3 regions of the Solibacillus sp. FSL R7-0668 genome follow, and region 1 is predicted to be linked to each of the others. Evidence: riboswitches for the same ligand, from Rfam matches in the RefSeq annotation. Region 1 holds a riboswitch; each other region holds the start of a gene.

Region 1 (10,531 bases):
AACGTCTTCACCATTCAACTATTATTTCAAAATTATTTGCACGCGCCTATTTTAGTAATTCTGCTAGTTGTAACGCCAATTTGCGGATGGCATTACCACGGTGTGAAATGGCCCCTTTTTCATCAGCAGAAAGCTCAGCCATATGCTTTTCTAAAGCTGGTACATAGAAAATCGGGTCATAGCCGAAGCCGTTTGTTCCCTTTTTCTCATGTGCAATGACCCCTTCACATGTACCAAATACCGTTTTCGTTTCCATATTTGGACCCGCTATGGCTAATGCACAGCAAAAACGAGCTGTACGGGCTGCCTCTGGTACATCCTTCATATTTGCTAATACTTTTACCATATTCGCTTCATCATCATGATCGCCTGCGTAACGTGCAGAAAATACGCCAGGCTCGCCGTTTAATGCATCGATTGCCAAGCCACTATCGTCCGCAATGACAATTTTACCAAGCAAGTTTGATAACGTTTCCGCCTTTAAAATCGCATTTTCTTCAAAAGTTGTCCCTGTTTCTTCAATTTCTAAATCAGGTGCTACTTCAAACATGGTCACCACTTCATAACCAAATGGATGGAATAATGCTTCAAAGTCCTTTGCTTTGCCTTTGTTTTTCGTAGCGATTACGACTTGCTTCATTATGCTTCCACCTTTCCAATCTGTGCTGCTAAGTCTCCTAGTGCTTCTTTTTGAATGTCGATTAATTGGGCAATGCCTGCTTCTGCTAAATCGAGTAGTTCATTTAAGTCGGCTCTTGAGAATGTCGCTTCTTCACCTGTACCTTGTAATTCAACAAATTGACCAGCACCTGTCATTACGACATTCATATCAACCTCTGCTGCAGAGTCTTCCAAATAGTTCAAGTCTAATACCGCACCAATGTCAGCTAATTTACCAACACTTGTCGCCGCTAGATAGTCCGTTACTGGGAATTTGACAAAAGGTTTTTCCGCGCCTAGCTTTGCAATTGCCTGTGTCATCGCAACAAAAGCCCCTGTAATCGAAGCTGTACGTGTGCCTCCATCCGCTTGAATGACATCACAGTCAATCCATACCGTTTTTTCTCCAAGTGCCTCTAAATCCACAACAGCACGTAATGCACGTCCAATTAAACGTTGGATTTCCATTGTACGGCCGGTTACTTTACCTGCCGAGGCTTCACGGCGCGTACGTTGCTCTGTGGCACGTGGTAGCATCGAGTATTCTGCGGTAATCCAGCCTTTTCCTTGTCCACGTAAAAAGCCTGGTACTTTATCTTCAATCGTCGCTGTACAAATTACCTTTGTATTGCCAACCGTAATTAATACCGAACCTTCTGGGTGCATTAAATAATTATTTTCAATTTGAACTGGACGTAATTGTGTCACAGCTCGTAAGTCATGTCTTGTCATGTTAGTCCTCCTCAATTTGTTCGCGCACTTATCTTAACATACTTTTTTAGCTGCCTAAAGTGGAAATGCAGTGCTTATACAGAAAAAACCCAAATTAGAGAACACTCTAACTTGAGTTTAATCATTATTTTTCAAATGTAATTTTACGAATATCCAGTGTGCCCTGTTCTAGCCAGCGCTCTGCAATTGAACGGAAAATAGGTACCGAGCCTGACGCATGGAATATATGCTTTGGTGGCTCGCTTTCCATACGCAGTTGTCCCTTAAAGCTTAGTATGGCCTCAACATCCTTCGCCGTTTCTTCTGCACTCGATAATACGTGCACATTCTGCCCTACCGCTGCTTCGATTTGCTTTTGTAAGATAGGATAATGCGTACACCCTAAAATTACTGTATCAAAGCGTTCATTTTCAATTGGCTTCAATCCTTTAGAAACAAGATCATATGAGAATTGCCCCTCATACTCACCACTCTCTACAAGAGGTACAAATGTAGGACAGGCTAACGGAATGACCGTAGCCTTAGTCGAAAGCGATTTAACGGCTTCCTCATACGCACCACTTTTGATCGTACCTTCTGTAGCTAGCACAACGATTTCATTGCGCTTTGTTTGCTTAATTGCTGCTCGTGCCCCAGCATTAATAACACCTAGAACAGGGAAAGGCATATGCTTTTGTAAGCTCTCCAATGCCACTGCTGTCGCTGTATTGCATGCAATAACGAGCATTTTAATATTCATTTTTTCAAGTGCCTTTGCCATTTGCCATGTAAAGTTTCGCACTTCTTGCTTTGAGCGTGGCCCATATGGACAACGCGCTGTATCACCGATATAATAAATTGTTTCATTCGGTAATAGTTCCATTATTGCTTTTGCGACAGTTAACCCGCCGACTCCTGAATCAATTACACCAATTGGGGCATTCACTAGTACCGCCTCTATCCTATTTCATTAATAAATGGAGCTTCTGTAAGTGCTTTAATAATTGCTCAAACTCTTCTGCGTCAAATTCATCGGTAATGTCACGTAAATAATCTTGTCGCTTTACAATTACCTCTTGAATAATGCGTTCACCCTCTGGTAATAGATGGATGCGCACTACACGACGATCATTTTCGTCACGAATCCGCTGAACAAGCTCATTTTTTTCCATTCGGTCGACTAAATCCGTTGTTGTCGAAAATGCTAAATACATTTTTGTTGATAAATCACCAATTGTCATATCACCTGATTCTTGCAACCATTGCAACGCAACAAATTGCGGAGGTGTAATAATATAATTGCTTAATATTTCGCGGCCCTTTTGCTTAATTAAGTGAGAAATATATCGTAATTCTTTTTCTAAGATTGCTACAGATTCAGAGCTATGTGTGCTTTGATCTTTCATCGATTCCATTCACTCCCCGAACGTTTCATATCTCTATTTTGATGTTTTTTTCATAAAATAGCAAGTATCCATTCAGTTTATTGACAATTCTTGCAACCGCAATAATTCAATAAGTGCCTGCGTTCGACTAGAAACACCTAATTTTTGAATCGTATTAGAAATATGGTTACGTACGGTTTTTTCGCTAATGCCTAGTTTATTCGCAATTTCTCGTGTCGAATAGTCTTCAATTAATAACTCAAAAATTTCTCGTTCTCTTTTTGTTAACAGCGAACGATGCTGCGGACGAGTCATTTTTGCAACACCCTCCTATCCTCTTCTTTGTACATTATGTCATGTGCGAATTAGAGGTGAGGGCATTTAACTATTTCCCGAGCAATAATTTTTTCTGTTCTTCTAAAAATGGGACACCTTTACCTGTGGAATAGTTCAATTGTACCAATGTTCCACGCGCTGTGTAGCATATATCACCTTTTTCATTTTTCACCAAATAATGTAGGTCCATTGAGGAATTACCGATAGATGCTGTTTTTACATAAATCGTCAACGTTTCGTCAAAAAATACTTGATTCAAATAATCACATTGAATATCTGCAACAACTAGCATATTTTGGTTGCCAGAATCATTGGAAAAGTCGAATCCCAACGCTTTAAAATATTCTATACGTGCATATTCCAAGTAGGCAAACACCTTCGTATTGTTAACATGCCCATACATGTCTGTTTCTGAAAAACGTACCTTTACAGTTGTCGAAAATGAAAATCCTGCTACCCATTCCTGTGGCTCTTGAATATAAGCTGCTCGCATATTATTTCCCCCTTTATAGTTTATCAATCATCATCCCCTGATAATGAATACTCATTCATTATAACATATTTTATCTTTTTTCAATAAATACGATTTTTAAAAATAGCTTAAATTAGAAATACTCGACTTCTTCCATTCAGGTATTATCAAATTTCGTCAAAAAAGACCCCCACAAATGTGGAGGCCTTTTAAGTTGAGCTGATTAGTCAACCATATGATCAGAACCAAAGAAGTTCTTGAACATTTGAACAGTTGTTGCACGGTTAAGCGCAGCAATTGAAGTTGTTAACGGAATACCTTTTGGACATGCCGCAACACAGTTTTGTGAGTTACCGCAGTTCGCAAGACCACCGTCTCCCATAATTGCTTCTAAACGCTCGTCTTTATTCATTGCACCAGTTGGGTGAGTGTTGAATAAACGAACTTGTGATAATGGCGCTGGACCGATGAATGAAGCTTTTTCAGACACGTTTGGACATGCTTCCATACATACACCACAAGTCATACATTTAGATAATTCGTAAGCCCATTGACGTTTACGCTCTGGCATACGTGGACCTTCACCTAAGTCATAAGTACCATCGATTGGAACCCATGCTTTAACTTTCTTAAGTGCGTTAAACATACGTTGACGGTCAACTTGTAAGTCACGAATGACAGGGAAAGTTTTCATTGGCTCTAAACGAATTGGTTGTGTTAATTTGTCTACTAAAGCTGAACAAGATTGTTGTGGACGTCCGTTGATTACCATTGAACATGCACCACAAACTTCTTCTAGACAGTTCATATCCCATGCTACTGGAGTCGTTTTTTGACCGTCAGCAGTTACAGGATATTTTTGAATATGCATTAAAGCAGAAATTACGTTCATACCTGGGCGGTAAGGAACTTCAAACTTCTCAACGCGTGTAGCACCATTCTCAGAATCTTGACGAACGATTTCTAACTTAACTGTTCTTCCAGTGTTTACTGTTTCCATTTTTAAGCTCCCCCTTCTTACGCAGAGTAGTCGCGTTTACGTGGTGGAATTAACGAAACGTCTACTTCTTGATAAGTAATAATTGGCTCGCCCGTAGCTGGATCGAACTTCGCCATAGTTGTTTTTAAGAAGTTCTCATCGTCACGCTCTGGGAACTCTGGTTTGTAGTGTGCACCACGAGACTCGTTACGTAATAATGCACCCTTCGTCATAACTTTAGCAAGGTATAACATGTTTTTTAACTGACGAGTGAAGTGAGCACCTTGGTTCGACCATTTTTGTGTGTCGTTGATGTTGATGTTTTCCCAACGCTCTTGTAACTCAGTTAACTTCGCATATGTTTCCTCTAGTTTAGAGTTCACACGCACTACTGTCATGTTATCAGTCATCCACTCACCAAGTTCTTTGTGAAGTAGGTAAGCGTTTTCTGTACCATCCATTTTAAGGATAGCTTCCCATTTTTCTTGCTCTTCTTTAACACGACGTGTGTAGATTTCTTCTGGTAAATCTTCTGCATGCTTCTTAAGACCTTGAATGTACTTAACAGCATTTGGACCAGCAACCATACCACCGTAAATCGCAGATAATAATGAGTTCGCACCTAAACGGTTCGCACCGTGTTGTGAGAAGTCACATTCACCAGCAGCGAATAAACCTGGGATTTCAGTCATTTGGTCATAATCTACCCATAAACCACCCATAGAGTAGTGAACTGCTGGGAAGATTTTCATAGGTAATTTACGTGGGTCATCCCCTACGAATTTTTCGTAGATTTCGATGATACCACCTAATTTGATGTCTAATTCATGTGGATCTTTGTGAGATAAGTCTAGGTATACCATGTTCTCACCGTTGATACCTAATTTTTGGTTTACACATACGTCGAAGATTTCACGAGTTGCGATATCACGAGGTACTAAGTTACCATAAGCTGGGTACTTTTCTTCTAAGAAATACCAAGGCTTACCGTCTTTGTAAGTCCAAATACGACCGCCTTCACCACGAGCAGATTCTGACATTAGACGGTTTTTGTCGTCACCAGGAATCGCTGTTGGGTGAATTTGAATCATTTCACCGTTTGAATAAGAAGCACCTTGTTGGTAAACAATTGATGCTGCTGAACCAGTGTTGATTACAGAGTTTGTCGTTTTACCGAAGATAATACCAGGACCACCTGTTGCCATGATTACAGCATCAGAACGGAATGATTTAATTTCTTCAGAACGTAAATCTTGAGCTACGATACCGCGGCAAACGCCATCATCATCCATAACTACACCAAGGAATTCCCAGTGCTCATATTTCGTTACTAAACCAGCTACTTCGTGAGAACGAACTTGCTCGTCTAGTGCGTATAGTAATTGTTGACCAGTTGTTGCACCAGAGAATGCTGTACGGTGCATTAATGTACCGCCGAAACGACGGAAGTCAAGTAAACCTTCTGGCGTACGGTTGAACATTACACCCATACGGTCCATTAAGTGGATAATGCCAGGAGCAGCATCACACATACCTTTTACTGGTGGTTGGTTTGCTAAGAAGTCGCCACCATATACTGTATCGTCAAAGTGAATCCATGGAGAATCCCCTTCACCTTTTGTATTAACTGCTCCGTTAATTCCGCCTTGTGCACAAACAGAGTGTGAACGTTTAACTGGAACTAACGAGAATAACTCAACTGCAGTACCTTCTTCAGCTGCCTTAATCGTAGCCATTAAGCCTGCAAGACCGCCACCAACGACGATAACTTTACTCTTTGCCATGATTATTTCTCACTCCTCAATAAATTGCTTATTACATTTACTCACATTTTAGTTCGATCCAATCATTATCTTAACTATGTAGAAATCTAATTAAGAATTAAATGAAAGATACGATTGCTGCAACACCCATGATACTTAAAATTACAAATACTAATAAAGATACATAAGTGAAGATTTGTTGAGATTTTTTAGACTGTGTAATCCCCCAGCTTACGCAGAATGACCATAAGCCGTTCGCTAAGTGGAATGTTGCTGATACGATACCAACGATGTAGAATGCTAACATTAATGGATTGTCAACGATTTCAGCCATCATGTTGAAGTCAACTTCAGCACCTAATGCTTTTTGTACACGAGTTTGGAAAATATGCCAAGCAATGAAAATCACTAGGAAAATCCCTGTGAAACGTTGTAAAGCGAACATCCAGTTACGGAATGTGCTAAAACGCTTCGTGTTGTGTGTAGCAGTGAATGCAATATACACTCCGTAGAATGCGTGGAACATAAGTGGGATATAAATAATAACCCATTCCATTACTAACAATAACCAGTGTGGCACTAATTCCATCATGCCAGTAGCGTTATTGTAAGCTTCTTCACCGCCAATTGCAGTGAAGTTCAAACTTAAGTGGAACACCAAGAATAACCCGACAGGAATTACACCTAGTAACGAGTGTAAGCGGCGCCATAAAAATTCACGATCTTTCGACAAAACTGTTACCCCCCTTAGTACTTGAAATATACATAAACAACGTCACGAAATTGTTGACACTGTTTGTTGACTGCATATTTCATCATGGTACAATATTATGACATGTCCATTGTACTCTCAACAGATACTAGCGTCAAGGCAACTAGTGATATTTAGTAATCATTTTAAAGGCGTCTTTAAGCTGTTTTGAGTTGGATATTTTCTACTTATAACCACATTTCTTACTAAAGAATTAAAATTATAAGAAAATTTATGAAAGAGGGATTATTACTATGGAAGAATTAAAAATGAAAACGATTCCATCTTTTGGCTATGAAATCATTCGGGATCACTTACTTCATTCCATTTTAGGAAAGCACGAAGACGATGTTCTATATTGGGCAGGAAAAGAACTAGCACGGAAATTTCCATTATTTTCATTAGATGAACTACCATCATTCTTTACCGAGGCAGGCTGGGGAAGTATTATGTTAGAAAAAGAAACGAAGGATGAAGCCCATTACATATTGATGACACCTGAGCACCATTCGTTAAATATCGAGCATCGCTGTTTCCGCTTAGAAGCTGGTTTTTTAGCCGAGCAAAAGCAAAAGCAATTAGGCTATTTAACAGAATGCTATGACGAAAGAAACGAAAAGAAAAACTATGTGAAATTTACTTTAAAGTGGGATTTAAAGGAATTGGTTTGACATAAAAAATGCCGCTCATGGACTTAGTCAATCCACGAACGGCATTTTTAGTTAGGAAGCAGTAATCTCTGATACCGCTAAATTAAATTCATCATGCAGTGCATTCGCCGCGCGTACCATTTCATCCTGTGGCACAACAACTGACACCTTAATTTCAGAAGTACTTACCATCTTCACAGGAATATGCTCCTTGCCTAATCGTGCAAACATACGCGCTGCAACACCAGGATTCGATACCATCCCCGAACCTACAATAGATACTTTCGCTAAGCCTACTTCAAAATCAGCAAAGCTAAAGCCTAAGGATAATTTACTTGCCTCTAACACGCGTAAGCTTTCTGCAAACTCTTCCTTTGCAATGGTGAAGGAGATCGTTGGCTTTATACCATCTATCACTGCTTGCACAATAATATCCACATTGATTTCATTTTCTGCTAACGTATTGAATACCTCTGCTAATGATGCGGTTTCATAAGAATTATAGCCGATTGTCAAACGAATAATATCCGATTCATACGCAACACCGCGCACAATTAAGTTTTTTTCCATGTCTACATCTCCTTTAATTAACGTCCCATCCACGTCCTGCTCATTTGAACGAATGACAAGCGGTATTTCAAATTGCTTTGCTAACTCTACCGCACGAGGATGTAGGATATGTGCACCTAAATTTGCAAATTCAAGCATTTCATCAAATGAAATTTCCGGTAATTTTCGGGCATGCGCCACGACTTGAGGATCAGCGGTATAAATACCATCCACATTGGAATAAATCTCTACGCGCTCTGCTTCTAGCGCTACTGCAAGTGCAACTGCTGAAGTTTCCGAGCCACCCTTTCCAAATGTTGTAATATCCTTCGCCTCCGTTATCCCTTGAAAGCCAGACACAACGACAATTTCACCTCGAGCTAAATGTGCTTGAATACGACACACATCAACGTCTTCTACTCGTGCATTTCGATGCGTATCATTCGTTTTAATCCCCGCTTGCCACCCAGAAAGTGATACTGCTTTTCCGCCTAGTTCTTGTATGGCCATCGTTAATAACGCACTGGTCATTTGCGCTCCAGTAGCAATTAATACGTCCATTTCACGCTTTGAAGGCTCATCCGTAATATCATGCGCAAACTGCCGTAGCTCTCGTCGAATCGAAGCCATCGAAGAAACCACAACAACTAAGTGTATGCCTCTTGCCTGCTCCTTTATTACTTTTTTTGCGACATCCCTAATTTTTTCGGCTGTCGTGATTGCCGGACCACCAAATTTTGCAATAATTGTTTGCATGCATTTGCACTCCTTTTGTTGTACTATTTTCTATCCATCAAAAAAGCGACCTTCCATGTTCATGGAAAGTCGCCGTCAAGACAAATATAATGAAAATATCTTTTAGGATAGCTCTCCAGAACATCATGCTCTGACAGCCTTACATCTCTTAAATGCAAAACCAGCAAAATACGTGACCAATACGCACTTCACTTCGGCAGTCTCCCCTTTCGATTGCTTTCTTTGGAAATGGCCTTCCTCCAGCAATGTACTATTGAATACTGCACCTCTATCGTTCGAATATATAGAATTATCAATAGTTTAGCATAGCTCTAGTTCGATTTCAATGACGGGTTATGAAAGTGTTGATAAATCGCCTCTGCTAGCTTTGGTGGCATACCCGCTTCATGTAATTGTAACTCACTTGCCTCACGTATTTTTTTCACCGAGCCAAAATGTTTCATCAATTGTTGCTTACGCTTTGGCCCGACACCATCAATTTCATCTAGTACAGATTGAATTGCATTTGTTTGGCGTTGCTGACGTAAAAACGTAATCGCAAATCGGTGTACCTCATCTTGAATGCGCTGCAATAAATAAAATCCGTCACTAGTACGCTTTAATGGTACGACTTCAGGTGGGTTACCAAATAATAGCTGTGACGTATTATGCTTGTCGTCCTTTGCAAGACCAGCAATTGGAATTATGAGACCCAGCTCGTCTTCAATCACTTCACGTGCCACTTCCATTTGCCCTTTCCCACCATCGATTACGATTAAATCTGGTAACGGCAAATTTTCACGAAGTACGCGCGTATAGCGACGGCGTACGACCTCTGCCATCGCCCCATAATCATCATGCTTTGCGGCTTCACGCGTTTTGTATTTACGGTATTCTTTTTTAGCCGGCTTCCCATCTATAAAAACAACCAGCGCTGACACGGGATCCGCTCCGTGCATATGGCTATTATCAAACGCTTCAATTCGTAAAGGAATCGAAATATTCATCGCTTCTGCCAATGCTTCACAGGCACCAATTGTTCGCTCTTCTTGACGTTCAATTAGCTGGAATTTTTCTTGAATGGCTATGCCTGCATTTTTCATTGCTAAATCAACGAGCTCTTTTTTCGAACCTCGTTTCGGAATGATTACCTTTGTATTTAAAAGCTTTTGCAAAATCGATTCGTCAATTGTATGAGGGACAAAAATTTCTTTCGGCAAAAGATGATTCGAAGGCTCATAAAAACGTCCAACAAAGGTTAGGAACTCCTCTTCTGGCTCATTGTAAATCGGAAAAACCGATACATCTCGCTCAATTAGCTTCCCTTGGCGCACAAAAAACACTTGCACACACATCCAGCCTTTTTCAACGGCATAGCCAAATACATCGCGATTGGTTAAATCGTCCGACACCATTTTTTGCTTTTGCATAATACTCTCAATATGGGTGATCAAGTCACGAAATTCCTTCGCTCGCTCAAACTCTAAATTTTCCGCCGCCTCAAGCATTTTTTGCTGGAGTTCCTCTTTAATTTCATCGA
Region 2 (10,531 bases), 730 kb from region 1:
GGTCGCTTTGTAGCAGAATACCGTGCGAAGTTCAAAAAAGACATCGTAATTGATTTAATTGGTTACCGTCGTTATGGTCACAACGAAACAGATGACCCAACAGTAACAAACCCAGAAACATATAAATTAGTATCTAAACATGAGCCAATCCGTGCTTTATACGGTGCTGAATTAGCAGCAGCTGGTGTATTATCAGCGGACGAAGTAAAGGCGCTTGATACGAAAATCTATGCTGAAATGCAAGCTGCATACGATCACGTAAAAGCAATGGCAGAAAAAGACGAGCACAAAACGTTAGAAATGCCAGAAGAATTAAAAGTTGAATTCCCAGAAATCGACACAACTGTTGATGCTGAGCGTTTAGCAAAAGTAAACGAAGATTTATTAGTATTTGCTGATGGTTTCGAGCCACAAAACAAATTAGGCAAAATCTTAGCAAAACGTCGTGATGCATTTGCTGAAGCAAAAATTGACTGGGGTCATGCGGAAACATTAGCATACGCTACAATTACGCAAGACGGCACACCAGTTCGTTTCACTGGTCAAGATGCACAGCGTGGTACGTTCTCTCAACGTCACTTAGTATTACACGACAAAAACAACGGTTCTGAGTTCACACCATTACACCATGTAGAGGGCGTTAAAGCTTCATTCACTGTTTACAATTCACCACTTACTGAAGCTGGGGTTGTAGGTTATGAATATGGCTACAACTTAGAAAACGAAAACGTATTATCTGTATGGGAAGCACAATTCGGTGACTTCTCAAACATGGCACAAGTAATGTTCGATAACTTCATCTCAAGTGCACGCTCTAAATGGGGTCAAAAATCTGGTTTCGTCATCCTTTTACCACATGGTTATGAAGGTCAGGGTCCAGAGCACTCATCTAGCCGTATGGAACGTTACTTACAATTATCAGCTGAAAACAACTGGTTCGTAGCAAACTGTTCAAACGCAGGTAACTACTACCACTTATTACGTCGTCAAGCAGGCTTACTTGGAACTGAAGGCGTTCGTCCATTAGTAGTTGTTTCACCAAAATCTTTACTACGTCACCCATTAGCTGCAGCATCTGCTGAGCAACTTGCAACAGGTCGCTTCCAAGAAGTAATCGAGCAAGAGGGCTTAGGTAAAAACGTAGAAGCAGTAGAAAAAGTATTACTTGGTTCAGGTAAAGTGATGATTGACCTTGCTGAACGTGTGAAAGATGGAGAAGGCTTCGATCACTTACACATCGTACGTGTTGAGCAAATCTATCCATTCCCAACAGCGCAAGTAAAAGAAATTATCGCGCGTTTCCCAAATGTGAAAGAAATTGTTTGGGTACAAGAAGAGCCGAAAAACCAAGGTTCATGGACTTATGTTCTTGAAACATTATATAATATCGCTGAAGGCAAAAAAGTGCGCTATGTAGGTCGTCCTGCAATGAGCTCAACTTCTGAAGGTGACGGCGATTCACATAAAGCAGCTCAAGCTAAATTAGTGAACGAAGCACTTGAAAAATAATCTCTGTCTTTACGATAAAAGACAATGACAGCAAGCAATTTAGATATAGTTTGATTGAAATACGGCTACTTCATAAAATGGAGTAGCCAGCTATACGAATATGTATAGCGTTATTAAAGGAGGATATTAACGTGGCTGAAATTAAAGTCCCTGAGTTAGCAGAATCAATTACTGAAGGTACAATTGCCCAGTGGGTGAAAAAAGTTGGAGATCGCGTAGAAAAAGGCGAATTCATCGTAGAATTAGAAACAGATAAAGTAAACGCTGAAATCATCTCTGAGGAAGCAGGCGTATTAACACAAATTTTAGCTGAAGAAGGCGATACTGTACTTGTAGGTCAAGTAATCGCAGTAGTTGAGGCTGGCGAAGGTGCAGCACCAGCTCCAGTTGAAGCAAAAGAAGAAACGGCTCCAGCACAAGAAGCGCCAAAAGCAGCACCAGCTCCAGTAGAAGTTGAAGAAACGTCTGGTGAGCGTGTAATCGCATCTCCAGCAGCACGTAAATTAGCTCGTGAAAAAGGAATTGACTTAGCAGCGATCTCTCCAGTAGATCCACAAGGTCGCGTACGTGTACAAGACGTAGCAGCGCATGGTACGGCACCAGTTGCTCAAGCAGCAGCACCAGTAGCAGCTACAGCAGGCCCAATGATCTTCACGCCTGCTGGTGAAACAGACCGTGTAACAGTTGAAAAAATGTCTCGTCGTCGTCAAACAATTGCTAAACGTTTATTAGAAGTAAAACAATCAACAGCAATGTTAACAACATTCAACGAAATCGACATGACAAACATCATGGCATTACGTAAACGCAAACAAGAGCAGTTCGTGAAAGCAAACGACATTAAATTAGGTTTCATGTCATTCTTCACAAAAGCGGTTGTTGCAGCACTTAAAAAATATCCATATGTTAACGCTCAAATCAATGGTGATGAAATTCACTTAAACAACTTCTTCGATATCGGAATCGCGGTTTCAACTGAAGAAGGTCTAGTTGTACCAGTAGTTCGTGATGCTAACGCTAAGAACTTCGCTGAAATTGAGAAAAACATTGCTGAATTAGCAGGCAAGGCTCGCGACAAAAAATTAGGCTTAAACGACATGGCTGGTGGTTCATTTACAATCACTAACGGTGGTGTATTCGGTTCATTAATGTCTACACCAATCATGAACGGTACACAAGCTGGTATTTTAGGTATGCACTCAATCGTTAACCGCCCTGTAGCTGTAAACGGTGAAGTACAAATCCGTCCAATGATGTACGTGGCATTATCTTATGACCACCGTATTATCGATGGTAAAGATTCTGTAGGCTTCTTAAAAACAGTTAAAGAAATGATCGAAAACCCAGAAGATTTATTATTAAACTCATAAGAAACCCGAAACCCCACAATCGCTGGAATATCAGTGTTTGTGGGGTTTTTTCGATAGTTTTATGGAAATGAATAACATCAAATGTTAAATGAGACGAGCAATAGGATAAATCGAATAAGTAGGTAGGAATGGTAAATGGAAGGGGGGATAGGGTATTATATATGCTATTAAAGAGGTTGATTATAATAATTGACTGCCAATAGGTTGATCTAGTATAAACAGTACACTGAATTAATTAATATAAAATGCTGTAGCGTGCTCTTATGCTACAGCCAAGTAATGTATAAATGCGCAAGTGAAAAAGTAGACAAAAAAACCAGCAAATGACTGCTGGTTTTGTCTTTTTTAACTTAATAGGACTTGTTATTGTTATTTGAAAATTGACCAGAAGCTTGCATTTTGTTAGCTTCTGCTTGTTGCAGTTGTTGTTTAATTTGGTTAACATCAGTTTCACTTCCGAATTCCTCGTTCATTGAATTCGGTGATGCAAAACGACCAGAAGCTTGATTTTTGTTCGCTTCTGCCTGTTGGATCTTTTGTCTAATTTGGTTTACGTATTCGTTGTTATCATATGACATGTAATTCACCTCCCGAAATTAGTCTGTACAAAAGAATATTAATTATCCTTAGATTTTTTTGGCTGGAAATTAAGCTAAAATTTATTACTCAAAAATCAAGTATAGCTTTTCTTTTAAGGGATATTTTAGCGTTGGAAGTGAAGACTAGGTTGAATAAAAACGCAAAAAAAGATATCAGGAACACAAAATAAAAGGTATAAGAAAAAAGTCCCCAGTTTAAACTGGGAACAAATTAGCAGATGCTATTCTTTAGAATATTTTAAGTGTAATGGCGGCGGAACAAGCCATCCTTTTTCTTTATTCATACGTAATAATTTTGCGCCAAGCTGTGCCTTAGCTAAATGGAATTGGCCATACATTAATGCAATATCTTCGCGTAAAGAAATGCCCATTGCTTGACTACATGCAACTAACCCAGCAGCAATGTCAGCCGAAAGTGCAGCGCTAATTTCTGGATCATTAAATCTTGCACCCGGTGGAATATCTTCTACCCTCGCTACTGGACGTTCTGGAGGAGCAAGTGGTAATCCAACCCCATTACTTTTTAAAATTTTCTCTAATATTTTTATTTCTTCACGTGCTACTTGAATCGCATCTTCTATAAACTTTTTTAAATCGACATCACCGGTATGATTATAAAATGTTTGAAATCCCGCAATCATTCCATAATCTACCATTAAATTAGACCAAACAGTAAATACCTCTCCATAGTGCAATGGTTCATCTTTAGGGTTTCCAGATAGTATTCCCAAACTCCATCTTCCTTTCATTTTCATATTCATACAAGGATTATTATGGGGAAAATAAAATAATTAATACATGAAAACTTAAATTTTGATACTTTTGATTCTTTCACAAAGTAATTTCCATTTAAAACACCTAAGCATCCGTTTAAGAGAACAATATTATATATAACAAATCTAAATTTGCCCATGTAAATGGTTTTAGTAAATAAGAGTGCGCCATGAAAAGTAGGAATTTATCATGAATTTGATATGGATTTGAGTAGTATAAAGGGCTTTTTTAAAAACTTAAGTGCATAAATGAACCCACATTGCAATAGTAGATACTATTTCAGCAATTTTTAAGCATAACTTGTTGTAACAAGGAATAGTAATAAATAGAAACAACTTTTCGAAAATTGCTTATTGACGAAATTGTGTCACTCATGTAAGATTAACATATCAATTTCATAACAAAACCTCACAAACTTGTGAGGTAGAGGCGCGATATTTATTAGTTTTGATGGAGCCAATGAGCTGGCTAAGAAGTTTGAAAGAAGGAAATGTCGCCGAAGTGTTATTAAAGCTCGAGTTAATAATGCTGGGTCTGCAGTGAATAAGTGCAGAACTGTCTCAATCGTCACCCCGGATGATTGAGTTGTGCTATCTCAAAAAGGGAATGTAGAGGATTTGGGCTAACTGTACACGTATAACGACCTAAAGACTTCTTTTAGGTCGTTTTTAGTATACATAAAACCCAAAAATTAAAAAATAAGGAGAGAAATGCTATGAAAAAGAAGCTATTAATATTCTTAACAGCCATGATGACAATGCTCGTATTAGCAGCATGTGGTACAGAAGATGAGGGAACTACTAGTACTTCTGGTACGGATCAAAAGGTTTTAAAAGTCGGAATGGAAGCAGCCTATGCACCATTCAACTGGTCGCAAAAAGATGATGCGAACGGTGGGGTAGCGATTAAAGACTCTAAGGAATTTGCAGCAGGCTATGACGTAGAATTTGCGAAGAAAATTGCTGATGGTTTAGGGATGAAGCTAGAAATCGTGAAAACGGATTGGGACGGCTTAATCCCTTCATTACAATCAGGTGCCATTGATGTCGTAATCGCGGGGATGTCACCAACGCCTGAGCGTAAAGGAACAATCGACTTCACTGAAAACTATTACACAAGTGATTATGTAATTGTAGTAAAAGAAGATGGCCCTTATGCAAATGCCGAAACATTAGAAGACTTCTCAGGTGCTAAAATTACGGGTCAACAAGCAACAACACACTATGATGTAGTTGATCAAATTCCAGGTGTCAAAAAGCAAGTAGCTGGTACGGACTTCGGTGCGATGCGCGTACAATTACAATCAGGTGCTATTGATGGCTATGTATCAGAGCGTCCAGAAGGCATCTCTGCTGAAATGGCATTAGAAAACATTAAATATATCGTTCCAGAGCCAAATTTCGAGGCAGATCCATCCGCAACGGCGATTGCAGTAGGTCTTAAAAAGGGCTCGTCGTTAACAGAGCAAATCAACAAAGTATTAGCAGAAATTTCGGATGAAGAGCGTCAAAAAATGATGGAAGACGCAATTGCAAACCAACCAGCAGCTCAGTAAGTTGCTAAACAAATAGGTTGTCTTGCCGGCAAACGTGCGAGACAACCTTTTGTGATTTTAGGATACACTTTTATCCTAAAAAGTGTGAAAGTAGAAGGAGGACAACTCGATGGTATTTTTAGAATCTGTATGGAGCTTGTTTACAAACAACTGGGATTTATTCCTACGCGGTGCATGGACAGCATTATTACTGGCAATTATCGGTACAATTTTTGGAACATTCATAGGCTTTTTTATCGGTATTATGCATACAATTCCACAGCGTAAACGCAATGCCAAAACTATTCTTTTAAAAATCTTTAACTTTTTATTAACGGCCTATGTTGAAATATTCCGTGGTACGCCAATGATTGTTCAGGCGATGGTCGTATTTTACGGCTTAGTATACTTAGGTATTGATATTGACCGTTTCTTAGCTGCGTCAATCGTCATTAGTTTAAATACAGGTGCTTATATGGCCGAATATGTGCGCGGAGGCATTATGTCCATCGACAAGGGGCAATTTGAAGCAGCTCAAGCGATCGGTATGAACCACTTACAAACGATGATTCATATCGTTATTCCGCAAGTCGCGCGCAATATTTTACCGGCAACAGGCAACCAATTCGTCATGAATATTAAAGATTCCTCTGTATTAAGTGTTATCTCAGTTGTTGAGCTATTCTTCACAGCGAACTCAGTAGCCGGCAGTAATTACCGCTATATCGAAGCATTCTTTATCGCAACAGTGCTGTACTTCATTATGACGTTTGCTGTAACGCGTATATTACTAATGTTCGAGAAGAAAATGGACGGACCAGAGAGCTTCAAAGTGGAGCTTATTACGGGGAACAAGCTAGAAAAGGATGGTGAATAATATGTCAGTTGTTATTGATATTCAACATTTAAATAAAAAGTTCGGCACAAATGAAGTATTAAAGGATGTCAACTTCCAGGTAAATAAAGGGGAGGTTGTTACATTAATCGGTTCGTCAGGCTCAGGTAAATCAACGCTTCTACGCTGCATCAATTTACTTGAAACACCGTCAGCTGGAGCTATTATTTATAACGGCGAAAACATTCTAAATGAAGGCCATAATATTGAAAAATACCGTACACATCTAGGTATGGTATTCCAGCAGTTTAACTTATTTAATAACTTAGATGTGTTAAATAACTGTATCGTTGGTCAAATGAAAGTATTAAAGCGCTCAAAACAGCAAGCAGAGCAAAATGCGATGAAATATCTTGAATTAGTTGGCATGGCCGCCTATAAAAATGCCAAGCCAAAGCATTTATCAGGTGGACAAAAGCAACGTGTGGCGATTGCACGTGCACTGGCAATGGACCCAGACGTTATGCTCTTTGACGAGCCAACTTCAGCCCTTGATCCAGAAATGGTTGGGGAAGTATTAAAGGTTATGCGACACTTAGCGGATCAGGGGAACACAATGTTAATTGTAACGCATGAAATGGAATTTGCGAAGGAAGTTTCAGATCGCATTGTCTTTATGGATAAGGGGGTCATTGTGGAGGAGGGCACGCCAAACGAAGTACTCGTAAACCCACAACATGACCGTACGAAAGCATTCCTTAAACGAACATTACGCTAAACGGTGCACCAAAATGACGGATTAAGCGAAATCGAATTATCTAATCATCTCATAAAAAAAGCTCACAATACTGCGAGCTTATTTTCGTGAATTGTATTCGCTTATAATGATAAATATAATTGCAAAGGCAATCGCAATAGCAAAAAACCACATCGGAACACTACCAAAAGCCATCTAATATACACCTCTCGTTTGTGAGTGTAACACGGAATATAGCGTCAAATCAAACTTCTGCAAGCAAAAATAGGATGATAGACTTTCATCTCGTACGAAAATCGTATAAAATAGATAAGAATGCATATATGTAAAAGTGAGGTTATGAATATGTTACATTTAAAATGGAAAGATGCACCGACAATCCGCACCGTGAAATGTGTGCACACGAACGCATCAAAATATTTAGTATCAAATGTGCTAACCGTTGATAAAGAATACGAAGTGAAAAACGAAACAGAAGAATTCCTATTCGTCATCGACAACACAGGCGAAGTTGGCGGTTATTACAAAGAGTATTTTGCATAATGAAACGAAAAACACCATTTCTCAAATTTTTGAGGGATGGTGTTTTTGGAAATGAATTTTTAAAAATATGAATACAAAAGGTGGTTGAATAATGTTGTCTAGCACTTTAAAAGAACAGTTATTACAATTAGAGAAAAAATTGCTGGAACCAGAAATCAGGCTATCCAAAGATGAGCTATCAAATTTGCTAGCCGACAGTTTCTTTGAATTCGGAAGCTCAGGTAAAGTATTGTACAAAGACGAGAATATTGGAGAAATGAGTCTTAGCATTGTACAAATGAAGTTGAGTGACTTTGAAATCCATCCTATGTCTGAAGAAATTGTTTTAACAACCTATCGAATTTATAATGAAATGAAGAACGAACATTCACTACGCAGTTCGATATGGAAATTAATAGACGGACGTTGAAAGATGCATTTTCACCAAGGGACAAAAATTACTACTTCGCTCTAATTAAAATAAGCGTAAAAAATGCCGAAACATTAAAAAATCAACAGTTCGGCATTTGCATAATTCAGCCTCAAACAGTCATTATTTAAGCTCCAAAATGGTATGCTCGATTTCGTTGCGTTTCTCGGCAGTACTCACTTGCATACGAAGTGTCTCCTCAATTTCTTGTAATAACTGTGTTTGCGTTGTTTTGAAGCGGTCTATATCTGTATGAGACAGAGTAGGGCGCTTATTATTTTTTTGTACTTCGAGCATTTTGCCACTTTTAAGCAGCATTTGTTCTGAGGCGTTCATGAGGCGCTCCTGAGACTGCATTGCGCGGCGTTGGTTGTTCATGCTAAGGAGCATTGAGATTTGCTGCTGCCAAAGCGGAATCGTCGTCATAATCGATGTTTGAATTTTTTCTAGGAGCATTTGATTCGTTTGCTGAATTAAGCGAATTTGTGGGGCGTATTGAACGGCCACCTCACGCGATAATTCTAAATCATACATGCGCCGGTCGAGCCACTCGATTTGCATGTGAATATCCTTTACTTCATGCTGCTTAAATGGGTCAGCCCCTTCTGAAACGGCTTGTTCAACAGACGGGAGTATGACATCGAGAAGATGCTGTTTTTTAATTTCTAATGAGGCAATGAAGATGTTGATTTCCTGGAAATAGTCCTCATTCATCGCATAAAGCTCATTGAGAAATTGATAATCGCTTAATAGGGCATGCTGGTTATGCTCGAGCTGAATGCCTAAACGGTCAATACGCTTAGAAAGCTTATTATACTGTGTCATCACTTCCTGAATGGATTGCTTCGGTTTATTGAATATCTTCGCAAAAAAGCCTTTCTTCTGCTCAATTAGCGCATCTGGATCAATGAGCTCTAAGTGCTGCAATAAATCGCTTAACACATCACCGACTTTGCGCACATCTTTGCGCTGTATGTAATGGAGCATTTGTGAAGTGAACTTTTTTAATGCTTCTTGTGCTGGTAGACCAAAAGCAAGTACATCCTCATATTGCTTCGGTTCTAGCTGAAGGGCTAGCTGCATCGCACGTTGTTTCATAGAATTTGAAAGTGAAGCGAAAAGCGGTGATGCTGCATTGTTCGCAACATTCACCGCAAATTGGTCTTTACTCACTTGAATATCGACATTTTCACTTGTTTTGAACGCTTCAAATGGATTATCGTTGTTTGTCATGATTTATTCACCACCGACTTTTAATCGATCTTTACGCTTGTCATTCGACATTTTCGCAAAATCTAGCTCAATTTTTAAATTTTCGATGTCTGAAGAAAGCGCATTTTTTAAATCATCTTCCATAGTCACTTGGAGTTCTTTCAAAGTTTTACGTGTATCTTCCAAGGCCAAATGAACATCCGTACCAGGAATTTGTTCTTTTGTCAGTAACGTATATTTATCAGAAAGCTGCACCGCGGATGGTAGGTGAGCATAGAAGAAGTCTTCAACCGCATAAAACTTTTGCGGATTGGTATGCACGATATTGATGATGCGCTTTGCAAGCTTTGACATTTCGTTAATTTGCTTGAATGAACGAATCGAACGTACGCGTACATATTGTTGATTCAATGCTTGTACATGTGCTTTTGCCTGTCTTAATTGTGCTTCAATTAATGTATATTCGGATGTCGAAATGCCGATTTTTTTACTTTGGCTTGATTTTTGAATGGCCAATGTTACTTTGTTACTTACATAGTATGCGACAATAGCAAGAGGTAGCGAAACGAGGCTAGCGAAGCCAGATATATTTAGTATCGCAACAACAAGTGCAGTAGTAGCTACTATAAAGTTAATTAAATGTCTTGTTAAAAAGTTGATAGAACCAAGCATTTTTGTACCTCCTTTACTTGATACTATTTTTACGAATGAAATCAAAAAAGGTTTCATTTTTCCTATAGCTATCGTATCAATTTTTTTCATTCGACAAAAGTAAAAGGCTTTCTATATATCAAAAAAGAATTGTTTATGTGAAAGTTGTGAATGATATTGAATGAAACCACGAAAAAGAAGCAAAACGAAGTAGTTTTGCTTCTTGAAAGCGTTAATGCATTAGGCGTTCTTTTTCAATTGTTTCAATCAGTTGATTAATATAATAGATGACTTGCTGAGAGGCACGCTCAATTTCGTGTAAATGCGTTTCAGCGACG
Region 3 (10,531 bases), 2.5 Mb from region 1:
CTCCCATAAAGGCCATATAATTTTGCCCTAATACGACAATCATACAAAGCGCAAATGCAAATAACGGTCCAAATGGGAAGAATTTCGAAACGTACGGTAAGTCGCTTAATGAGTTGCCCTGTGCAACATACGCGCGACGGAAGCGGTAATGACTAATCGCAATACCTAGCCAAGCGATGAAGCCTGACAGCCCCGAAGCATTTAATAACCATATATAGACAACCCCATCACCGAAGAAGGATGCTAAAAAGGACAGACAGCCTACTGCCATTGTCGCTAATAATGCATAAATCGGAACACCACGTGTATTGACCTTTTGGAAAATCTTTGGCGCTTTTCCGTCCACTGATAATTGGAATAGCATACGGCTTGCTGCATATAACCCCGAGTTACCAGCAGAAAGCATCGCTGTTAAAATAATGGCATTCATAACGGATGCCGCAAATGCAATACCTAAGTTTTCAAATACTAATGTAAATGGACTCGTCGCAATATCCTCTGATAGTAAACGTGAATCCGTATATGGAATTAATAAACCAATCGCACCAATGGCGAAAATGTAGAATAATAAAATACGCCAAAACACAGAACGTACTGCTTTTGGAATATTTTTTGCTGGATCATCTGTTTCCCCAGCCGTAACACCTAGCATTTCAGTTCCTTGGAATGAGAAGCCAGCTGCTAAGAAAATACCGAACATGGCCAGGAAGCCGCCGTTAAACGGTGCATCATCAGCAAAGAAGTTTTTGAAGCCTACTGGATCATTTCCTCCTAATAGACCAAAAATCATTAAGAAGCTGACAATGATGAACACAATCACCGTGACAACCTTAATCATTGCAAACCAATACTCTGCCTCACCGTAAGCCTTTACGGATAATAAATTAAACGTTAATACGACAACAATAAATAAAACGGTCCATACTAATGATGAACTATCTGGGAACCAATATTTCATAATTAACGATACGGCTGCGATTTCAGCAGCAATCGTAATGGCCCAGTTATACCAATAATTCCAGCCTAGCGCAAAGCCTAATGCCGGATCAACGAATTTTGTTGCGTACGTACTAAATGATCCTGAATTTGGCATGAATGCAGCCATCTCCCCAAGTGATGTCATTAGGAAGTACACCATAACCCCAATTAATGCATAGGCAAGTAAGGCACCACCTGGGCCAGCCTGTGCAATCGCACCACCAGACGCTAAAAATAGCCCCGTACCAATTGTTCCACCTAGCGAGATCATCGTAACATGACGACTTTTTAATCCACGCTTCAGCACTGGTTTGTTACCAAGCTGATTGATTTTATTTTCACTCATGACTAAATCTCCTTGTAATGCTTTTTGGTAAAATGAAAAGCCGCCACAAGTTATGTGACGGCTTATTAAAACCTCAGAACTTGAAAGATAGCTCAACACATGCACGACACATGTGACAGTTCTGTTCCTTATCGAAAACAGCCCCAGCATTGTTTTTAAGAAGAAAAACAACACTTCGGCAAACATTCCTTTCATAAAGCTTCACCGATTCTTCCCAATCTCCGCTATACTAATCTTAATGTTTGCGACCTCTACCTCACTTTCATGAGGTATACCTATTTAATTCAACAATGTAAATCAGTCTATCATAACAACTTTTTGATAGCAATGACTTTGAATTTTTCTTACTTTTTAGAGAATTCACTCTTCTATTGCGAGTTGTTATAGTAACAATTATTTAGAGAAGGAGCTAGATTATGAATACCGAACAAGTAAATTATCAAAGCAAAAAAATACTATCAAACAAGCAGTTGTTATTTTTTATGATTGTCATTTTTTTATTTGCTTCAACATTACGAGCACCGATCACCGTTGTTGGTCCAATTACCTCATTTATTCGTGATGGACTAGAAATTTCAAATGGGTTAGCGGGCTTTCTAACAACGATTCCACTATTAGCTTTTGCTGTGGTGTCACCATTTGCGCCGCGTATTGCACGAAAATTTGGCATGGAGTGGACACTATTTTATTCAGTGATTTTATTGTGTACAGGTATTATTTTACGTTCGATTGGCGTAACATCATTGCTTGTACTTGGGACAGTATTAATTGGCGTAGCAATTGCCTTTGGTAATGTGCTCATTCCGAGTTATTTTAAATTAAAATTCCCATTACATATTGGTTTGTTAACGGGTATTTATACAGTGTCCATGAATATTTCATCTGGGGTTGCAGTTGGATTAAGTTTTCCAATTGCCCAATCTGCTGGCTGGCAAATTGCGCTTGGCTTTTCCATTATTTTAGTGCTCCTTACACTTATGGTTTGGCTACCGCTATTGCGTAATTCTAAAGTGGAAATGCACACCTCTTCCGTACAAACTATACAGAAAAGAATGTGGCAAAAACCTCTTGCTTGGGCCATTGCTGGAGCGATGGGCTTTCAATCATTTATATTCTATTGTAGTGCGGCATGGATTCCAGAAATATTTATTAGCCAGGGCTTGGATGCGACGTCAGCTGGTTGGATGGTATCAGTCATGCAGTTATCCCAAATTCCGATGACGTTTATCGTTCCAATTATTGCAGGGAAAATGACATCACAGCGCCCGATCGCTTTCTTATTTACGATTTGCTACCTCATTGGGTTTAGTGGGCTATTATTTGAATGGACAAGCCTTGCAGTCATCTGGATGATTTTTTTAGGCTTTGCAGGTGGTGCTTCTTTTGGCTTTTGCCTCATGCTGTTTACATTGCGGACGAATACCGCCTTTGAAGCAGCTGAATTATCAGGATTTGCACAAAGTATTGGCTATTTAGTCGCAGCAATTGGTCCCGTATTATTTGGATTTGTTCACGATGCTACGGACAGTTGGTTAGTACCACTAGTGTTATTTATTATTGTAGCGGTCCTACTATTTATTACTTCGTTTATAAGTGCAAAAAACCGTACAATATAACCAAACATATGTACCCTTTTGTGTTATACTAGGTGTAAGTAAACTAAAGGAGTACAATTGCATTGCGGAAAAAGAGAAGACGAAATAAAAAGCGCATACCGATCTTCCCGCTTTTGTTCATTGCATTAGCAGGATATGCCGGCTGGTCTGTTCACCCTACTTTTGAGGGCATTGGTTACGGGATTGCTTGCTATTTCGTACTATATATCATGTTAAAGCTTTGGCTGAAGTCACGGAAAACAGCCAAGCTTCGTAAATCGGGCATTCGGGAAGTTGACCAAATGAGCGGTGAAGACTTTGAACGTTTTTTAGGGGAGTTATTTAAGCGCCGCGGCTTTAAAGTGAGCTATACCGCTACAAGTGGCGATTATGGGGCAGACTTAATTTTAAAGGATGGTCAAGATGTGATTGCGGTTCAGGCAAAGCGCTATTCAAGCTCGGTTGGTGTCAAAGCCGTACAGGAAATTATCGGGGCAGTCAAAATGTACAACGCCACAGAAGCTTGGGTTGTAACGAACTCGCACTTCACCAGACAAGCGGAAAAATTGGCGGACATTAACGACGTCTATTTAATCGATCGCGAAGAATTGATTCAGTTGATTTTAAATAAAAAGTAAGAAAGAGGCTGGGACATAAATAGTTCTGGTCCACACAAAAAAACGAAATGACGCCATGTCATTTCGTTTTTTTGTGTGGCGAAGTGAAAATGGAGGGCCCCATTACCCCCTTGCCACGTATTTCCGGATATTCACGGCCATCAATGCAATGCCCGTCTCAATCTCGACCTTCGATTCCCCACGAACCGAAAATCGCGTGAAACCTAAATTAGCTTTCAGAAATCCAAAAACTGGTTCTACATCTGTTTTGCGTTGCGCATACAAATGTCCAGCTTTTTCTTCTGAAAGCTTCATGCGTACATATTCTTTTTGTTGTGCCCAGCGCACATTCACCGCCAGTTTCCGATGCTTACCTTCCTCGGCTTTTGTACAATTAGCACGAAACGGACAACCTGTGCAGTTTTCACATTCATACACTTGGAACGTACGCTCAAATCCGTCTTTATCTTTTCGTTTCGACGTATAGCGGAACGTTAACACTTGCCCGTTTGGACACGTATACGTATCTGTTTTTTCATCATACGCCCAGTTGCTCGTTTTGAATGGATCTTGTTTATATTTTTTCGTCTGTTCTTTTCGGAATTGGTTATACGTGATGAGTGCCTCACAGTGGCGCTTCTCTAAAATATCCTGATAATTGGCTTCGCTGCCATACCCAGCGTCCGCCACAATGTGTTTCGGTAAGGCAAAAAAATCCGTTTCGATGCGATCTAAAAAGGGCGTCAATGTTTTCGTATCCGTTGGGTTCGGGTAGACGCCGTATGCCAATGTGTATTGTCCTTCTGTCGCAATTTGTACATTATAACCTGCTTTTAATTGACCATTCTTCATATAATCGTCTTTCATGCGCATAAAGGTCGCATCTTGATCGGTCTTCGAATAGCTATTCCGTGTGCCGAAAATCTCAAAATCACGCGCGTACTTTTCTTTGCGTGTGACCCATTCCGATACTTGTTTCAATAGTTGCTTCGGTGTTTTGCGGGCACTTCGTAACGCTTTTCGTTCTTCGGCTTGCGTAGACGCTTCGATTTTTTCTGTATAATCGGCAACCACTTCTTCTAGCTTTTCTGCCATTTCTTTTAACTCAGAAATTGATAATTGTTCGTCTGATTCGCGCTCAATGGCCGGAATGATTTGGTGTTGAAGCAGTTCTTCATACAAACGGTTTGATTTTTCGATGAGACTCGCCTCATATTTTTCAATCGCACGTTTCCACACAAACGTAAATTTATTCGCATCTGCTTCGATTTTTGTACCATCAATGAAAATGGCTTCTAGATCAATGAGTTTTTCCTCAACCAATTGGCAACGGAATTGCACGAAACATTGGCGAATTAATTCCTGCATCACGGGATGAACACGGAAGCGATTAATCGTACGATAACTTGGTTCGTAGCCTTGCGCAAGCCACATCATGCGCACGCTATCTTTTGTTAAATCCTCGATACGACGCCCTGAAAACGTCGATTGTGTGTAGCCACATAAAATAATTTTCAACATCATACGTGGATGATACGAAGGGCAACCTGTATGTTGGATAAATGGCGCAAATGCTTCATTGGGAATACTTTCAACCAATTCATGAATGACAAACGCAATATCATTTTTTTGTAATTTGATTTCTAAATCAAGCGGTAAAGTTAATTGATTCATGTTATAATCTTTAAACATAAGGACACTTCTTTCGTTTTAAATTTGGTGGTAGGATACTTAAATTTTAACAAAGACGTGTCTTTTTTTGTACTCAAAATCAAAGCCCCTGGAAATTTTACTGTTCGTAAAATTCCAGGGGCTTTTCAGTTAGAGGATGGGTTTTGTCCCAGCCTCTTTTAATACGGCTGTTGTTGATAAAAATAATTTGGTTTTTTCACCGTGTTGTTTATTGGTTGATGATAAATCGAAGTTGTTGCTGGTGACAATGGTGGCACAAGCCATACCCAGTTGCCTGTTACCTCCCGCTGATGATCCTGCTCTTGCTGTTGGAATAACTGAAATTGCTGGGCGGCTGTATGGTGATCCACAATGCTGACACCTGCTTTTTTATAGGAATGCAGCACCGCTAAATTAAGCTCCACTAACGCACGGTCCTTCCATAAAGAAGCATTTCGAGTTGTATCTAGCCCCATTACTTGTGCGACTTCTGGTAAAAAGTTATAGCGGTAATCATCCGCTAAGTTGCGGGCGCCGATTTCCGTACCCATATACCAGCCGTTAAATGGTGCTGCTTGATATTCTACACCCGCAATCGTAAAGCGCATGCTCGAAATAATGGGTACGGCATACCATTGCATCTGTAGCTCACTAAAATCATAATCCGGATGCGTAATCTCCACCTCTAATACGGCTTGTGACGGAAGCTCAAATACTTGTGGCTCCCGATCATCTACTTGAATCACAAGTGGCAGTACATCGTAATTTGTATATTTCCCTTGCCAGCCCAACTGCTCACAAACCTTCGTAAAATCAAGCGAATCCGAGTCCCCTATAATGCCTGCTTCGGTTTCATAGCCCGCATAACGAATGAGCTGATGATTCCAGATGCGCACACGTGTCGGGTCAAATATTGAAATGGCCGGTCGAATTTTGCCATCATTTGTTGCATAGTTGATATGTGCTACCAATGCCTCGAAAATTTGCTGTTCTTCTAGTAATTCTCGGCGATCAAACACGGTTAAGCTGTTCCAAAACAAACGCCCAATGCACTTATTGCTATTGCGCCAGGCAACACGTGCTCCATATGTGAGTTCATCGGTTGTTAATATAAAATCCGGTTGTTGTGCCTGCTGTAGGCGCTGCTCAAGCCAAGCGTCTGACTGCTTTGTTTCTTGTTTATATAAATGAAGAAATTCAATTCGTTGCTGTAATGTTTCTGTAAGCGTTTGATTCATGTATATGACGCCTCCTTACAGTTCATTGTGGCTTGTTTTTTAGCGAAACTCAACGCACATGGTAGCACATAAAACATGTATTTTTCATATATGACTAAAAGTGTTCAAAATCAATAAATTCCTACACACTTTTCTATTCATAAAGTGGAAGGCGCCAAGGTTCTTCTAACGGATTAAATTTCACAACTTTCGTCAAATGGAGCGTAAATTCATCATCTAAGGAATCTAGCCCGTAAACGAGCAAGCTATCTCCATTATTATAAGCGGTATACAATTCGCCCTTTGAATCCTCTAATACCCAGCTATCCAGTTCCTCTTTTATTTTTTCTCGGTCATAATCAATCATTATTTCTGTATAGCGCTCTCGCTGTATAAATGGCCAATCCATTTTCCAACTTGTTTTATTCACTTGTTTCATAGACTTTATGATGACAGGCTCATCATTCAATAAAAGTATCGGTTTATCCTTATTAGAATTTTCCAAGTTTGAAGGCCGGAACTTTACCGACTTCTCAACCGTTTCATGATTTAAAAAGCCTGCAACAACGAGGGTTGGTTTTTCTGCCTTTATAGGGATAAACATTTCTTTTATGGTCTTTTGTTGCTGATCCTCAGAAGTTGAACCTAGTGCTGAAATCACACCATTATTCTCACCAAAATAGCGACCAAAAGTAAAATTCGTTGCAAGTAGCTCGCCATTTTCAGCTTCAATTGTATAGGCTACATCTACTTCTGGTGGTGTATGAACCTTTGCTGATAGCTTCGTTTCTTTTAATGGCTTTGTAAAAGCAGTTGTATAGTTAATTTCCGTTGCAGATGGCGAAAATCGCGCTTCTTCAAATGTGACGCTTACATTTTGCTGTGCATATGTTGCGTTTTGTAAATCCACGATTGTCATCGAGGCTAGCGCTTTTTCGATTGGAATCGGAATGTCCATATCCCAATTACCTTCCTTGCCATTGATGTCCCGAATTTGCCATTTTAGTAGCACGTCCTCTGTCACGTTGGGTGTTCTCAATTCGAAAAAGCCGATATCCCCTTCTTTGTAGCTCCACGATCCGTAATCTTCTTGTGGCAATTCCTCATTGTTTTTATTCACAAATTTCATGTTATTCTTTTCGTTCCAATTATCAAAATGGGGATTTTTTATCTTGCCATTTTTATCGATAATTTGATATGTGAAGGCAATTCGCGTTGAATCTGCCATTACCTCATCCACCCGTACCGTTAGCCCGTTGCTCGTCACCTCATAATTGACCGCTTCTACAAATCCAAGTATCTCTGCCTCCTGTAAGCCTGTATCTACCAGCTCAGTAGAAAAGAAGCTCGTAATCAACTGCGCAAAGCTGGGACTGACTGCCGTCAAAATACCAACAGACAAAACCGCTGCTGCCGCGACACCTGAGCCAACTTTCCAAAGGGTACGTTTTTTCTTATACGGCTTTACTTGTGCTAAAATTTGCGCTTCAAAATCATCTGGTAACGTTGGTGCTTGAAGGGTGTCTTTTAAAAATTGATCTTCCCCTTCAAATAACGCAACAATCTGCTGGCAGCTCCCACATTGTTTGAGGTGTTTTTCAATGTTTTGCTGTTCCTCTTGAGTTAATAATTGATCCGCATATTGTGTTAGCTTATCCACGCTCGGACAGTTCATAATATTCGCCTCCCTCTTTTACTTGCTGACGCATTTTTTTCTTGGAACGATGTAATTTATTGCGTACATCCGACACTGAAATATGCAGCAGCTCACTAATTTCTTCATAGCTGCATTCATTGTTATAGCGCAACAATAAAATCATCCGCTCCTGTTCAGGTAATTGGCTCAACAATCGTTCTAATTGCCGCTCTCTTTCCCTTTTCAAATACACGACTTCCGGGTGATTTTTTTCAACGAGCTGCTCATCTTCAATGGGCTCATTCTTATATTGATATTGTTTTTTTCGTAGCTCATCCATACAATGGTTCATCGCAACACGGTATAGCCAGCTTTTAAATGAGCCCGTTGCCTTATAGTTTGCTAGTTGTTCATAAATTTTAATGAACGCTTCCTGTACAAGGTCCTGCGCCAGCTGTGCATCATACGTCATGCGTAAAATCGTGGCATAAAGTGGGTTTTTATATGTTTGAATAATTGCTGCAAAGGCATTTTTATCCCCTGCCAATACTTTTTTTATAATCGCTTGATCGTCCATCCTCTTCCCTCCTTCATTTACTATAACGGGTTGAAGAGCGAAATCATTTCACTATGTATGAATATTTTCACGAAAATAGATTTTGCCTATGTAAAAGAAGTATTAATAAAAAAAGAAAACCCATTACTCATTCATTTGTAAATTAAATGAGTAAGGGCTCTCGCAATCCAAGTAGATCCATAATCAAGCAATGGGAATTTTAGTATTACTCGTTGCTAGCAATTCCTCTAGTGAAAAAGATCGCTGCCATCCTGCCAAAACAGTTTACAACAGCGCTATTTGACGCTGATTATGATTATGAACCGATTTATAAACAGGCACTAGCGCAAACAATGCGTGTCGTGATTCCGTACAATATTCGAAATGAAGGCGAACATATCGGATTCGATGAACATTTTCGCTCGACTTGTGTACGTGAACATAGCTACTGTTACGACAGCTTTGATGTAAAATACCGTACATTAAAATTTACACGCCCAAAAGAATGTGAAACGTGTCCATTACAGGAGGATTCACTTTGTCAAAAGGTGTTTAAAATCAAATGTGAATCAGATATTAGGAAATACACTTATCCAGCGCGTGGCTCAGAATTATGGAAGAAGCTTTATAAAGAGCGTATTGCAGTAGAACGCGTTAATGCTATTTAAAACAATACTTTCAATAAAATAACATCCGTTACCAAACAGGTAAAAAAGCAAAACTATATTTCAACCTAGTGACGTTTATTTATAATGCCTGTAAATTGGCCGTAGATCGAATGAATGCCTTATTACAAATACAGAACGAAGTTGCATAATTTTAAAAAAAGAAGATTTTGATATAGGGGCAGTCTAAGCTCTTGAAAAATATGATTTATGACATTCATTCATATAACTTAATAAAATCGCCTTAAAAGATTCCTCTACATTTAGAGATAAGACATTTTCCTTCAGCTTCTTTTGGGATGTAATGACCAGGGTGCAGCAGCTTCAATTCAACTAAATCTAATTTTTAAAATCGAAACCGCACCAAGGGAGAAATCTGGCCAAAAATCAGTGCTTTCCTTAAAATCGCTTCAACATTTCTCTTATTGGACTATTTTTTCCTGACAAACGGATTTTTAAATAGTAAAAATGCCAAATTTCTAGTTTCTTGTGAATAATTCGGGTAATAATTAAATTACTTTTCGTGAACTTCTAGGAACATGTCAGCCCATTCTTCAATTTGTTCAAATGCTTCAGGAGTTAATGCAGGGGCGCTAAAGACATAGTGTGCTTTGTCATCAATTTTACTTTTCACAGCAAAAATAATTCCACCATTTTTATCTTTACCGTCAATTGCTACTGAGAAGTTTCCACTTGTAGATCCTAACATTTCAACACTAGTGATTTTTCCACCACCTGGTAAGGATTTAATGAATGAGTACTCAATTTTACCAGGAATTTGGCTTACTTTATTAGCACCTGGAACTGAACCTGTGATAGTAATATTTGGGACATTATTTGAATGTGGTGGGTTTGGTTTAACTTTATTCTCAGGTTTTGGTTCTGGCTTCACAACTGGTGGGTTCGGACTTAACGGCTTACTTGGTTTCGGTGCTTTATCTGGATTCAATGCGCGGTATAAGAATACGGCGTATTGTGCGCGTGATACCGATTGGTTCGGTTTGAACATTCCGTTATCACCCACTGTAATACCGTGTGAGTAAAGCGTTGAAATGTCGTCTTTTGCCCAGTGGTTCGCACCGATGTCGCTAAAAATATAACCCTTTTTGATTGGTAAATCAAATGCTGCGACTAACACTTTTGCCATTTGAGCACGCGTTAAATTGTCGTTCACACCAAATGTGCCGTTTGGATTTCCGTCGAAAATACCAGCGCGGTATACTGCCTGTACATCGTTATAATACGGACTT

What was found. A riboswitch is a leader RNA that binds a small molecule or an ion and turns the genes downstream of it on or off. The one in region 1 is predicted to bind lysine.
Region 2: it holds a riboswitch for lysine, as region 1 does, so the genes downstream of both, MKX47_RS09800 (transporter substrate-binding domain-containing protein) here and MKX47_RS13785 (aspartate kinase) in region 1, are expected to answer to the same signal.
Region 3: it holds a riboswitch for lysine, as region 1 does, so the genes downstream of both, MKX47_RS01430 (amino acid permease) here and MKX47_RS13785 (aspartate kinase) in region 1, are expected to answer to the same signal.

The regions. Positions count from the first base shown of each region.
Region 1 covers NZ_JBBOUU010000001.1:2,746,736-2,757,266, forward strand. The annotation lists gene MKX47_RS13735 (XTP/dITP diphosphatase) at 47-640, opposite strand; gene rph (ribonuclease PH) at 640-1,392, opposite strand; gene racE (glutamate racemase) at 1,517-2,317, opposite strand; gene MKX47_RS13750 (MarR family winged helix-turn-helix transcriptional regulator) at 2,334-2,777, opposite strand; gene MKX47_RS13755 (helix-turn-helix domain-containing protein) at 2,850-3,071, opposite strand; gene MKX47_RS13760 (acyl-CoA thioesterase) at 3,142-3,585, opposite strand; gene sdhB (succinate dehydrogenase iron-sulfur subunit) at 3,788-4,564, opposite strand; gene sdhA (succinate dehydrogenase flavoprotein subunit) at 4,582-6,327, opposite strand; gene MKX47_RS13775 (succinate dehydrogenase cytochrome b558 subunit) at 6,425-7,039, opposite strand; gene MKX47_RS13780 (YslB family protein) at 7,312-7,728, shown strand; gene MKX47_RS13785 (aspartate kinase) at 7,780-9,012, opposite strand; lysine riboswitch at 9,113-9,291, opposite strand; gene uvrC (excinuclease ABC subunit UvrC) at 9,324-10,531, opposite strand, start outside.
Region 2 covers NZ_JBBOUU010000001.1:2,011,913-2,022,443, reverse strand. The annotation lists gene MKX47_RS09820 (2-oxoglutarate dehydrogenase E1 component) at 1-1,509, shown strand, start outside; gene odhB (2-oxoglutarate dehydrogenase complex dihydrolipoyllysine-residue succinyltransferase) at 1,641-2,879, shown strand; gene MKX47_RS09810 (gamma-type small acid-soluble spore protein) at 3,230-3,457, opposite strand; gene MKX47_RS09805 (DUF3231 family protein) at 3,700-4,209, opposite strand; lysine riboswitch at 4,669-4,853, shown strand; gene MKX47_RS09800 (transporter substrate-binding domain-containing protein) at 4,968-5,807, shown strand; gene MKX47_RS09795 (amino acid ABC transporter permease) at 5,917-6,663, shown strand; gene MKX47_RS09790 (amino acid ABC transporter ATP-binding protein) at 6,665-7,399, shown strand; gene MKX47_RS09785 (DUF6501 family protein) at 7,724-7,921, shown strand; gene MKX47_RS09780 (DUF4440 domain-containing protein) at 8,013-8,330, shown strand; gene MKX47_RS09775 (toxic anion resistance protein) at 8,454-9,563, opposite strand; gene MKX47_RS09770 (5-bromo-4-chloroindolyl phosphate hydrolysis family protein) at 9,567-10,214, opposite strand; gene MKX47_RS09765 (methyl-accepting chemotaxis protein) at 10,426-10,531, opposite strand, start outside.
Region 3 covers NZ_JBBOUU010000001.1:280,143-290,673, reverse strand. The annotation lists gene MKX47_RS01430 (amino acid permease) at 1-1,324, opposite strand, end outside; lysine riboswitch at 1,405-1,586, opposite strand; gene MKX47_RS01425 (CynX/NimT family MFS transporter) at 1,741-2,940, shown strand; gene MKX47_RS01420 (restriction endonuclease) at 3,003-3,557, shown strand; gene MKX47_RS01415 (IS1182 family transposase) at 3,660-5,228, opposite strand; gene MKX47_RS01410 (nitric oxide synthase oxygenase) at 5,387-6,445, opposite strand; gene MKX47_RS01405 (DUF4179 domain-containing protein) at 6,579-8,099, opposite strand; gene MKX47_RS01400 (RNA polymerase sigma factor) at 8,077-8,637, opposite strand; partial or broken gene MKX47_RS01395 (transposase) at 8,856-9,433, shown strand; gene MKX47_RS01390 (S-layer homology domain-containing protein) at 9,796-10,531, opposite strand, start outside.